2 regions of the Enterococcus diestrammenae genome follow, and region 1 is predicted to be linked to the other one. Evidence: riboswitches for the same ligand, from Rfam matches in the RefSeq annotation. Region 1 holds a riboswitch; the other holds the start of a gene.
What was found. Region 1 has a riboswitch for thiamine pyrophosphate ahead of thiD (bifunctional hydroxymethylpyrimidine kinase/phosphomethylpyrimidine kinase). Riboswitches for the same ligand answer to the same signal wherever they lie in the genome.

Region 1 (5,500 bases):
TCATTCGCAGTGGCGTGCCTCGTGAGATTCCCATGGACGAAGTGGTCCCTGGGGATTTGATCACTTTGGCGACTGGCGATATGATTCCCGCTGATGCGTTATTGTTGTGGACCAATGATTTGTTTGTCAACCAAGCTTCCTTGACGGGTGAATCATTGCCGGTGGAAAAAGGCCTGCGCCAGACAGAGGCTGAAACAGCGCAAGCGGCAGTGGATTTTCCTGATCTCGTTTTTATGGGCACCGATGTGTTAAGTGGGCAAGGGCAAGCGATTATTTTGAAGACCGGGCAAAATACCTTCTTTGGTGATATAGCCCATACGGCCACCGAAAAGCGAGGCGCGACGGCTTTTGATACCGGGCTAAAAAAAGTCAGCAAGCTATTATTGAGTCTGGTGTTGGTGTTATTTCCGGTGGTGTTCTTACTCAATGGTTTTACAAAAGGTGATTGGGGTGGGGCCTTCTTCTTTGCCATTGCGGTGGCGGTAGGGTTGACACCAGAAATGCTGCCGATGATTGTTACTAGCAATTTGGCGAAAGGGGCGTTGAATTTGTCCCGCCATCAAGTCATCGTCAAGGAGCTGCCAGCAATCCAAAACCTCGGAGGCATGGATATCTTGTGTACCGATAAGACTGGCACGATTACGGAAGATCGGGTGGTTTTGGTGGAACATCTTGATCCATTAGGTGAAGTAAATCAGCAGGTCTTGCAGCTGGCTTATCTGAATTCCCACTATCAAACCGGTTGGAAAAATGTGATGGATGTGGCGGTGATCGAGTATTTTCAAAAGCAAAACCAATCACTGCCCTACCAAGAGATTGTGAAGATTGACGAATTACCTTTTGATTTTTCGCGGCGGCGTTTGTCTGTCATCCTCCAGGTGGATGGGTACCAACTGATGATTACCAAAGGCGCGGTGGAGGAGATGGCGGATGTCTGCAAATACGTCGAAATTGCTGGTCAGGTGCAATTGTTGACTCCGGCCCTCAAAGAAACCATGGGGCGCCTCAATCAAGAATTAAATGAACAGGGGATGCGGGTGATAGCAGTCGCCGTCAAACGGGATGCCCACAAGGACGCTACTTATACGGTGGCAGATGAAAACGACTTGACCTTGATCGGCTACATGGCCTTTTTGGACCCGGCTAAAGCATCGGCTGCCAGTGCTCTCGCAGCCTTGAAAGACCATGGCGTGACGGTCAAAGTCCTGACTGGCGACAATCCTTTCGTAGCAAAAAAAGTCTGCAGTGATGTCGGAATCGCTGTGGGGGAAATTTTGTTAGGTAGCGATATCGAGGCCCTCAGTGATGAGGAACTGGCTGCAAAAGTTGGTGAAACCCATCTTTATGCCAAACTCAATCCCATGCAAAAAGCGCGCCTGATTGGTGTTATGCAGCAAAAGGGTCATACTGTTGGCTTCATGGGAGATGGAATCAATGATGCGCCAGCTTTGCGGAAGGCTGATGTGGGGATCTCGGTGGATACCGCAGCGGATATCACCAAAGATGCGAGTTCGATCATCTTGCTGGAAAAATCCTTGCAAGTCTTGGAGACGGGGGTCATCGAAGGGCGCAAAGTCTTTTTCAATATGATGAAATATATCAAGATTACTTTGTCCTCTAACTTTGGCAACGTCTTTTCGATTTTAGCTGCCAGTGCCTTCCTACCCTTTTTGCCGATGGTGTCTCTGCAATTGTTACTGCAAAACTTGATCTATGATTTTGCCCAGCTGACGATACCTTGGGACCATGTGGATGAAGAAGAGTTGCGGCAACCAGCTAGTTGGCAAATCAAGGATATCTTCCGCTTTACTGTGGTGATTGGTCCGGTGAGCTCGCTTTTTGATATTTTGACTTACTTGGTGATGTGGTTTGCTTTAGGTGCCAATACTGTGGCCACTGCAGGACTGTTCCAAACAGGTTGGTTTTTAGTAGGTTTAACGACCCAAACGTTAGTGGTTCATTTGATTCGCACTAGAAAACTATCCTTTATCCAAAGTCGTGCTTCTTGGCCAGTCTTATTGGCAAGTGGTGGGGCGCTAGCAGCAGGCTTTTTGCTAGTCTTAACGCCCCTCGGTCAATTTTTCGATTTTTCCCGCTTACCAGGGGCCTACTTTGGTTGGTTCTTCTTGATCGTCGCTGGCTACTTGGTGACGTTGGAAGCAGTCAAGCACGTGTATATTCGTAAGACCGGGAGTTGGTTGTAAGAAAGGCAAGCGCTAAAAAGAAGCTGTGTCTTTGAAGTGTTTATTTGAAACTCAGAGGTTCGGTTACAACTTACACTCTTGAGTTTTCGACTAGCTTGCTATATGATAACAGCAAGTGAATTTTGTTTGCGGGGGGACGCTGCGGCGTTGAGAAGGTAAAACCTGACCCTTTGAACCTGTTTGGTTGAGACCAGCGTAGGGAGCAATTGTCTGAGGGAAAGATCGTTTTTTCAAGGCACTCTTCTGCTGGGAGAGTGCCTTTTCTGTCGTCTTTTTTCGAGAGTAAGGGATAGAGCAGCATACATGAAAATCTTCAAATGCCAACTTCAGCGATGTATGCCGTAATCAAGGCGCTTTCATAGAAAATTCAGGTGAAACCGATGCCTGCTAACGAGTATCCTGGGGCAATCCTGCCTGTTGAGAGAGGCAGGCGTTTGGTGGGCCTTTTGAACTGGCTGTCTTCTTTCCTGTGAATGAAATGTAGCGATTTTTGCATCGATGATAAGTTTCAGAGAGGAGCAGATTCATGAAAAAAGTAGTTAGTATAGCTGGCTCAGATTGTAGCGGTGGCGCGGGGATTCAAGCGGATTTGAAGACTTTTGCGGCTCACGGAGTGTACGGGATGTCGATCGTCACTTCAGTGGTGGCGGAAAATACAGTGCGGGTGATTTCTTATCAAGACATGACACCGACTGTGATTTGCCAGCAGGCGGACGCGGTATTTGAGGATATTTTTCCAGAAGCGGTGAAAATCGGGATGCTCTCCAGTCGGGAAACCATGCAAGCCGTGGCTACTAGTCTCAAAAAATGGCAACCGCAAAACGTGGTCCTAGATCCGGTGATGTATGCCAAAAACGGGGATGCTTTGATGGATCCCACAGCCATTGATACCTTGATTGCCGAAGTTTTACCTCTGGCAGATGTCATCACCCCCAACATCCCTGAAGCGGAAAAGATTGCGAATCGGACAATTACGACTTTAGCGGAGATGGAAGCAGCTTGCCGGGCAATCCAGCAAGTCTGTGGTGCCGCAGTACTGATCAAAGGGGGCCACAAGACGGGAGCGGCGACGGATGTTTTATTTGATGGGCATGATTTTTACCACTATTCCGTCGAACGAGTAGATACGAAAAATACCCACGGCACCGGCTGTACTTTTTCTTCCGCGATTGCTTCTGAGCTGGCTTTGGGACGGGCACTACCGGAAGCTGTTGCAAAAGCTAAGGACTACATCACCATGGCAATCACCCATTCCTTAGCGCTAGGCAAGGGGCATGGTCCGACAAATCATTTCTACCAAGTGTATCGTCAAGGATTGGAGGAGCAAGCATGAATCCCTATCAAACGGCTTTAAACAAAGTGCAGGAACAAAATCCACTAGTACACCATTTGACCAACTATGTCACGGTGAACGATTGTGCCAATATTACCTTAGCGATTGGTGGTTCGCCGATTATGGCAGATGATCTAGAGGAAGTCGCAGCGATTACTGAATTGGCACAAGCAGTGGTGATCAATATCGGTACCCTCAATGCCCGTACGGTTGAGGCGATGGTGTTAGCTGGTAAAAAGGCCAATCAACTGGGAATTCCTGTGATTTTGGATCCGGTGGGCGCGGGAGCCTCAGCTTTGCGGAACCAGACGTTGGCACGTTTACTGGCAGAAGTTTACTTTGCGGTGATTCGTGGCAATCTTTCAGAAATACGCTTTTTGGCCGGTTTTGCCAGCGTCAACCAAGGTGTCGATGTTTCGCAGGCGGATCTTTTGACAGTACAAGACAGTCAAGCCGTGGCCCAGCAGTTGGCGCTAGCTCGACAAGCGGTGGTGGTGATTACTGGGAAAGTCGACGTGGTCAGTGATGGCTTGCAGGTGGCGCTTATTGAAAACGGCCATCCCACAATGAGTCGCATCACTGGGACTGGTTGTATGTTGAGTTCGTTGTTGGGGAGTTTTTGTGGTAGTCAAAAAGATTACTTTAGCGCCAGTGTGGCTGCTACTCTGGCGATGGGTATCAGCGGGGAAATCGCCCATGAAAAAACGCAGCACCAAGGTACGGGGAGCTTTCGGGTGGCCTTGCTAGATGCGGTGAGTCAGTTGACCCCAGCTACCATGGAACAAAGGGGGCGACTACAAATTGTCAAAGCCTGATTATGCACTGTATTTGGTGACAGATGCCAGCTGTGTCGCCGGGGATTCCCTGTTGGCTGCTGTGTCCGAAGCGCTAGCCGGTGGCGTGACGATGCTGCAGTTACGGGAAAAAGAATTAGCCAGTCGTGCCTTTTACGAAGAAGCGCTGGCTATGAAACAGTTGGCGCATCAGTATCGCGTGCCCTTGATTATCAATGACCGCTTGGACATCGCCTTGGCTTGCGACGCAGATGGTCTCCACGTGGGGCAACAGGATTTACCCGTCGCCGCAGCCCGCAGATTGCTAGGCCCAGATAAACTGATCGGCGCCTCTGTCCAAACCGTCGCCGAAGCTATCCAAGCCCAACATGATGGGGCGGACTACCTCGGTGTCGGGGCGATGTTTGCGACAGCTACCAAACCAGATGCTCTCCCAGTCAGTCGGGAAACATTGCGAGGAATCTGCGAGGCGGTCTCAGTTCCCTTGGTTTTAATCGGTGGTCTAAATGAACAGACGCTGCCTGCCTTTAAAGGGGAACCAGTCGAAGGCGTAGCGGTGGTTTCGGCGATCTTAGCCAATCCAGATCCAAAACATGCGGCACAAAAGCTGCGCCAACAGGTGAAGGCAGTGTTGGGGGTGTAGTGCTTTGTCAGCAGCTGGCCTCCTAAATTTTTGGAGCAAGCCGCTGCTATTGATGGCAAACGAGAGAAACGCAAGTGCCGTTAGCGGGCTTCTTATCCCTCGAAATACTAAAAAAACGATTCTTCCGGCTTTTCAGCGGAAAATCGTTTTTTTTGTCGTTGGTTTGAGGGGATGCTAGGAAGTTGCTTGAGGATGTTTGGTTAGTTTACTTCCCCTGAACCACTGATTCCAGTCACATTCGGCAGTTTGCGCAATTGAAAGGCAATCGCCAAAGTCACATAATCTTTCATATTCCGCGGATTTAAACCGGTGAGAGTATGAAGGCGATTGAGCTTATTTTGGAAGGTGTTTTTATGGATAAACAACTCCTCTGCCCCACGAGAAATGCTGCCGTTGTGCTTAGTGTAGACTTGCAACAGCTCGTCGAAGGTATCGATTTCCCCTTCGTTTAAATTTTGAAAGATATGACTTACAAATCGCTGGATGTACTCGGGATCAATTGCGCTTAAGATAAACTCTACGTTTA
Region 2 (5,500 bases), on a different contig from region 1:
GATCATGATTGATGCTTTGAAACGGGCTAGTGCGAAAACTATCAATGTGGTTATGCCGTATTATGGTTATGCTCGCCAAGACCGTAAAGCACGCTCTCGTGAACCAATCACTGCCAAATTAGTTGCCAATATGATTGAAAAAGCAGGAGCTAATCGCCTTGTCTGTCTAGATTTGCATGCGGCTCAAATTCAAGGATTCTTTGATATTCCAGTGGACCACTTGATGGGGGCACCATTGATTGCCAACTATTTCTTGGACAAAGGAATTCAAGGAGATGACGTGGTTGTGGTATCGCCTGACCACGGTGGTGTGACACGGGCACGTAAATTGGCCGAGTTCTTGAAAGCGCCGATTGCCATCATTGACAAACGTCGGCCAAAAGCTAACGTTGCTGAAGTCATGAATATCATCGGACATGTTGAAGGCAAAACTTGTGTCCTGATCGACGACATGATCGATACAGCCGGCACCATCACTTTAGCTGCCAATGCTTTGAAAGAAGCCGGTGCTAAGAGTGTTTATGCTTCTTGTACGCATCCAGTTCTTTCTGGTCCTGCGATGCAACGGATTTCAGACTCCGCTATCGAACGCTTAGTCGTGACCGATTCCATCAACTTGCCAGAAGACCGTAAGATTGAAAAAATCGATGAGATCTCTGTTAGTGCTTTGATGGGTGAAGCGATTAAGCGAATCCATGAAAACAAACCAGTTAGTCCTTTGTTTGAAACCAATCAACCACAATAAGCAATTGCAAAAGAAGCAGGGCCACTAACTTGGTGGACTGCTTTTTTTGCGTGGGGAAGGGAAAATAGGGAGACTTAGGAGCCGAGAATTTACCGTTATCCATCGTCGACCTGCCATCGTTCATAAGCTTTATCGTCAATTTTGGTGGGTCCTGGTATCCTCTTTCGGATTAAAAATGTTTTTCTTGATAGCCATCAAGTTCTTCTGCTAGCCAGACAGGTATACTTCGTGATGGCAAGAAAATTTAAGCATTTATTGAAAGAAGGATTATGAATGACTAAAGTGACCGACTATCTCAAAGAAAATCAAGCAACCCTCGATTTATACACCACGGCGATTACCCGTGCTCATGGCGCTCATCATCCAGAAGTTTTTCAGGTGAAAGCTCTCTATGATAGCATCAGCCAAAAATTGGCGGAGACTACTGAAAATCCGGATCTTTCGGCAACGTTTGCCCAATTACGGGAACTTACAGCAGACTACCAGATACCAGATGATGTCTGCCCCACCTTTACCGCTACCTACCAAATGTTGGCAAAAGCCGACAGCTTACAAGAGGAAACGGAAGGCTGAAATTCCTCTTCCATTTTCTGAAAAATATGCTAAGATGGAGCTGTACCAAAATAACTGAATATAGAACACGATCACAAAGGGGAGCCATGCCATTGGCTGAGAATGAGTGAACTCTAAACCCTCTGTACCTGTCTCGATAATGCGAGCGTAGGAATTGTGACGACTTAGAAGTAGCATATACTTCTCCTTTGTAGATTGTGACTGTTCTATAATCTGCAATGGAGGAGTTTTTTTATGAATAAAAATCTGCGAGTCTGGATCGAAGGAACGATTATCGCCGCGATGGGGATGGCTTTGTCTTATATTCCCATCCAAACGGCAAATGCAGCCTTGGATTTGTCTTTAGGGTTGGTGCCGTTGGTGTTGTATTCTTATCGGCGAGGTGCGCTGGCAGGGATGACAGCAGGCTTTGTCTGGGGCTTGTTAAATATCGTCTTAGGTTCGGCGATGAAGAACTTTATCAGTGTCCCGCAAATCATTTTTGAATACCCCTTTGCTTTTGCCTTTGGTGGCTTGGGCGGCTTGTTGGGGACTAAAGTTCGCCTTAGTGTGCAAAAAGGTTATCAAAAACAGATGGTGCTGTACATTGTCTTGGGTGCGGTGCTTGCGTGTCTCTCCCGTTGGTTTTGGCATTTTTGGGCGGGGGTCTTCGTTTGGGGCGCCTATGCACCAGAAAATATGAGTCCTTGGCTGTATTCTTTTTCCGTCAACGGTGCCTCCGCTTTAGGGAATATCATCTATGTAGCGGTAGTTTTGGTGATTCTGGTCAAAGTTGCTCCTAGGTTGTTTATCCCGAAAGACGATCATGGTGTTTGGTCGGCTACAAAATAAGTTGTAAACCGGTACTTATCGGCAACCGTTAAGTGATTGAACCACTAAAAAAGCTGCATTTTCCACATCATTTGGAAAATGCAGCTTTTTTGCTGGATCAAGGAAGGTCAAAATTTCGGCTGTCAGAAGCCTTAAATAGCCAGTTTCATCTAAGATCTAAGCAGAAATCAGTAAAAAAACTGAGGAATGAGGCCTGTTTTATAGTCGCCTATAATTGGTTCCCTGATATTTTGAGGGATGCTTCGAAAAATAAGGCCATCCTGTATTTTTACAGGCTTACTTTAATTGGTTAGAAAAAGGAGATCTTTGTCTTCGTAGGTCACTTGCCATTGGCGTCGGTCTTGTTGGTAAATCAAATGGCCGACGAGCATGTCATCTTTGGTAAGTTCCTCATTTTTTCGAAAACTACCATCTTCAATTAAGTAGATGGGAATTTTATAATCTTGGCCTTCTGTGTGGGCCGACTGGAAGCAAAAGACGACACCTTCTTGAAAAAGACCTTTCATCTCTCGTAAAAGACTGATATCAAGTTTTTCTACTGGAGTTGCTTTGCGGAAAAATGAACGGCGGTCGTTGATTTTTTCCAAGACTGTCCGAGTGAGTTTGTCAGCGAGAATCCGATAATACTCATCTAAATAGCGATAGTAAACCCGGGAAAGCTCGTCTTTCAAATCGAAGTAAACGAAATTATTCTGCAGTTTATAGAAAAATGGCGAGTGGAGATGGGTTTTCATGTGGCCAAAATACAGCAACTCACTGATTTCTAAGGGTGTCAGTTCTTTTAGCAGGGCACTGTCATTAAAGTCAATCCATTTGATATCCTCAGAAATCCGATTGCGAGCCAGTTCATCGAAATACTGTTTGACGCCTTCATTTCCCCGCAAAATTTTCAAACCGGTGTGGGTTTCATATTCACCGTAATCAGAGGAAGGGTCTAGAAGCAGGAGATTTTTTGGCTGATGGACGATGCCATGATAAAATTCTAAGGGACTAATGCCCCGTGACAAAACGGCATTGCTGGTAGTATCAATATGTATGTAAATCATTTTTGTCATGGGGCGCCCCCTCCTTTTTCCCGATACTACCATCATACAACAACGAGGGATTTCGTGGTGTTTCGTTTCCTTTAAAGTTTGATTACAGAAAGGGCTTTCTTTTGCAATCTTTTGCTAGTCCAGCCAATTTTTAGAAAATCCGCTCCGCAAAAGAAGGTTGCGTTTTCTTAAAACTAGCGAGGCTGTCTGGAGCTACCATAGCCGGTGTGCTGTTTTCTATGGTAAAATAAAGGCGCTAGCAATCAAATGAGGGCGGGGCTTATTATGAAAAAGAAAAAACATCGGGGAAGAAATTGGCTTATCAATATCTTTTTACTACTGCTTTTGGTAGTCGGACTGGTATTGGTTTTTAATAATCAAATCAAAAACGTGATTATCGACCATAATGGCGAAAAATTTGCGGTTTCTAAGCTTACGAGAGAAGACATCGTAAAAAATGAAGAAAAAGAAGCGAGCTTTGATTTTGAAGCGGTAGTTCCTGCTAGCTCCGAGACGGTTTTCAAAGCCCAATGGCAAAATCGTAACTTACCAGTAGTCGGTGGTATCGCCATACCCAAAGTGGGCATTAATTTACCAATCTTTAGAGGTGTTGCCAACGAATCTCTCTTGTGGGGTGCTGGCACCATGTTTCCTGATCAAAAGATGGGGGCGGGCAATTATTCTCTGGCCAGTCATCGTGCCTATGATAAAGGGTATTTATTCGAACCATTAGATCAGACTCAAATTGGTGACGCCATTTATCTGACAGATTTGGAAAATATCTATGAGTATACCGCTACCTTGAATATTACTGTTTTACCCACTGAGACGCAGTACATTGAAGAAGTCCCAGACAAAAAACTAGTCACTTTGATTACTTGTAATGAAATCGGCGGGACCAAGCGGGTAGTCGTTCAGGGGGAACTAAAATCGGTAACTCCTGTAAAAGAAGCAACGGCTGAAGTGTTGGGATATTTTGAGATGGATGTAAAACATTATTAAATTTCGGCATCAATTTGAATAAGCGACTAGCGCTAACCACTTCACGGGGATATCAGTGAAGTGGTTAGCGCTTTTTTTCTGAGCTTTTATCAGGCTTTTGGTGGGGAAGAATTATCTAAGGGTTACAAAAGCCAGCGTTACAGCAAGAATTCTTAACAAACCTGTCCCTCCTGTTCGTCTTTCTTTAATTATTTGAAAATCTTCGGTATAATTGATTATGGTCAGAATTAGTCAATGAAATCGCCAAAGCCTTGGCATTTCAAGGAAAAATGATTCTGCAAAGTTGCAATGATACTGAAGATAGGAGGATTCGTCATGACACGTCATAATACTTCAGATCTGATCGAGGCCTATCTGAAGAAAATTCTGGAAGATAGTGAGATAATTGAGATACGTCGAACGGAGATGGCCCAGCAGTTTAATTGCGTGCCTTCTCAGATAAATTACGTGATTAATACCCGTTTTACGATTCAACGGGGCTACACCGTGGCTTCAAAACGCGGTGGTGGCGGTTATATTCGCATTGAGAAGGTTAAGATTTCCGATAAACACCGCTTTTTAGAACAAGTCGCGGAATTGGTCGACGAGGCGTTGACGGAAAAAAATGCCTTGGCGATCATTCAAAAATTGTATGAAGAAGAGTTGTTGACCCAAAAAGAAGGCAATTTGATACTAGCGGTAATGGCTCAATCCACCTTGGCGGATTACCAAGAAGCAGACAAGATTCGCGCCAGTTTAATGCGTGCGGTATTGGAACGTTTAAGTTACGAAAAATAAGCATGCTGAAAGCCAACGTAACGGAGACAACATCGTCAGTGGTAACCAGCTAAAGTTAGCAACGAAAACCAGAGACTGTCACAGCTGCGGCGTCAGACAGCGGGAAGAAGGTAAGTTATGGAGGAATTGTTTACAGAACGGGCCAAGGCAGTATTGGCCATTGCGCAAGAAGAAGCAAAAACATTCAAGCACCAATCAGTGGGTTCTGAGCATTTGCTCTTGGCTTTAGTGATTGAACAAAATGGCATTGCCGGCAAAACGTTACGGGAATTAGCCATCAGTGAAAACGATATTCGTGAAGAGATTGAACATTTGACGGGTTATGGGACCGTGAAGAGCTACCCAGCTGGCGTTTATTTGCCATACTCTCCGCGGGCGAAGCAGATTTTTGCTTATGCCGGTGACGAAGCCAAACGCTTTGGCGCTCCCCAAATCGGTACGGAACATATTTTATTGGGCTTGTTGCGAGACGATGAGATCTTAGCGTCCCGGATTATGATTAATCTAGGGATGAGTTTGGCCAAGATGCGGCAAGTAT

Region 2: it holds a riboswitch for thiamine pyrophosphate, as region 1 does, so the genes downstream of both, thiT (energy-coupled thiamine transporter ThiT) here and thiD (bifunctional hydroxymethylpyrimidine kinase/phosphomethylpyrimidine kinase) in region 1, are expected to answer to the same signal.

What each region holds. Positions count from the first base shown of each region.
Region 1 covers NZ_JBMRGR010000021.1:29,299-34,798, forward strand. The annotation lists gene mgtA (magnesium-translocating P-type ATPase) at 1-2,204, shown strand, start outside; TPP riboswitch at 2,325-2,423, shown strand; gene thiD (bifunctional hydroxymethylpyrimidine kinase/phosphomethylpyrimidine kinase) at 2,731-3,537, shown strand; gene thiM (hydroxyethylthiazole kinase) at 3,534-4,352, shown strand; gene thiE (thiamine phosphate synthase) at 4,339-4,974, shown strand; gene ACO03U_RS12115 (CdaR family transcriptional regulator) at 5,175-5,500, opposite strand, start outside.
Region 2 covers NZ_JBMRGR010000006.1:45,000-50,499, forward strand. The annotation lists gene ACO03U_RS05745 (ribose-phosphate diphosphokinase) at 1-745, shown strand, start outside; gene ACO03U_RS05750 (iron-sulfur cluster repair di-iron protein, ric) at 1,019-1,318, shown strand; TPP riboswitch at 1,386-1,489, shown strand; gene thiT (energy-coupled thiamine transporter ThiT) at 1,553-2,149, shown strand; gene ACO03U_RS05760 (hypothetical protein) at 2,431-3,204, opposite strand; gene ACO03U_RS05765 (class A sortase) at 3,469-4,185, shown strand; gene ACO03U_RS05770 (CtsR family transcriptional regulator) at 4,501-4,962, shown strand; gene ACO03U_RS05775 (ATP-dependent Clp protease ATP-binding subunit) at 5,080-5,500, shown strand, end outside.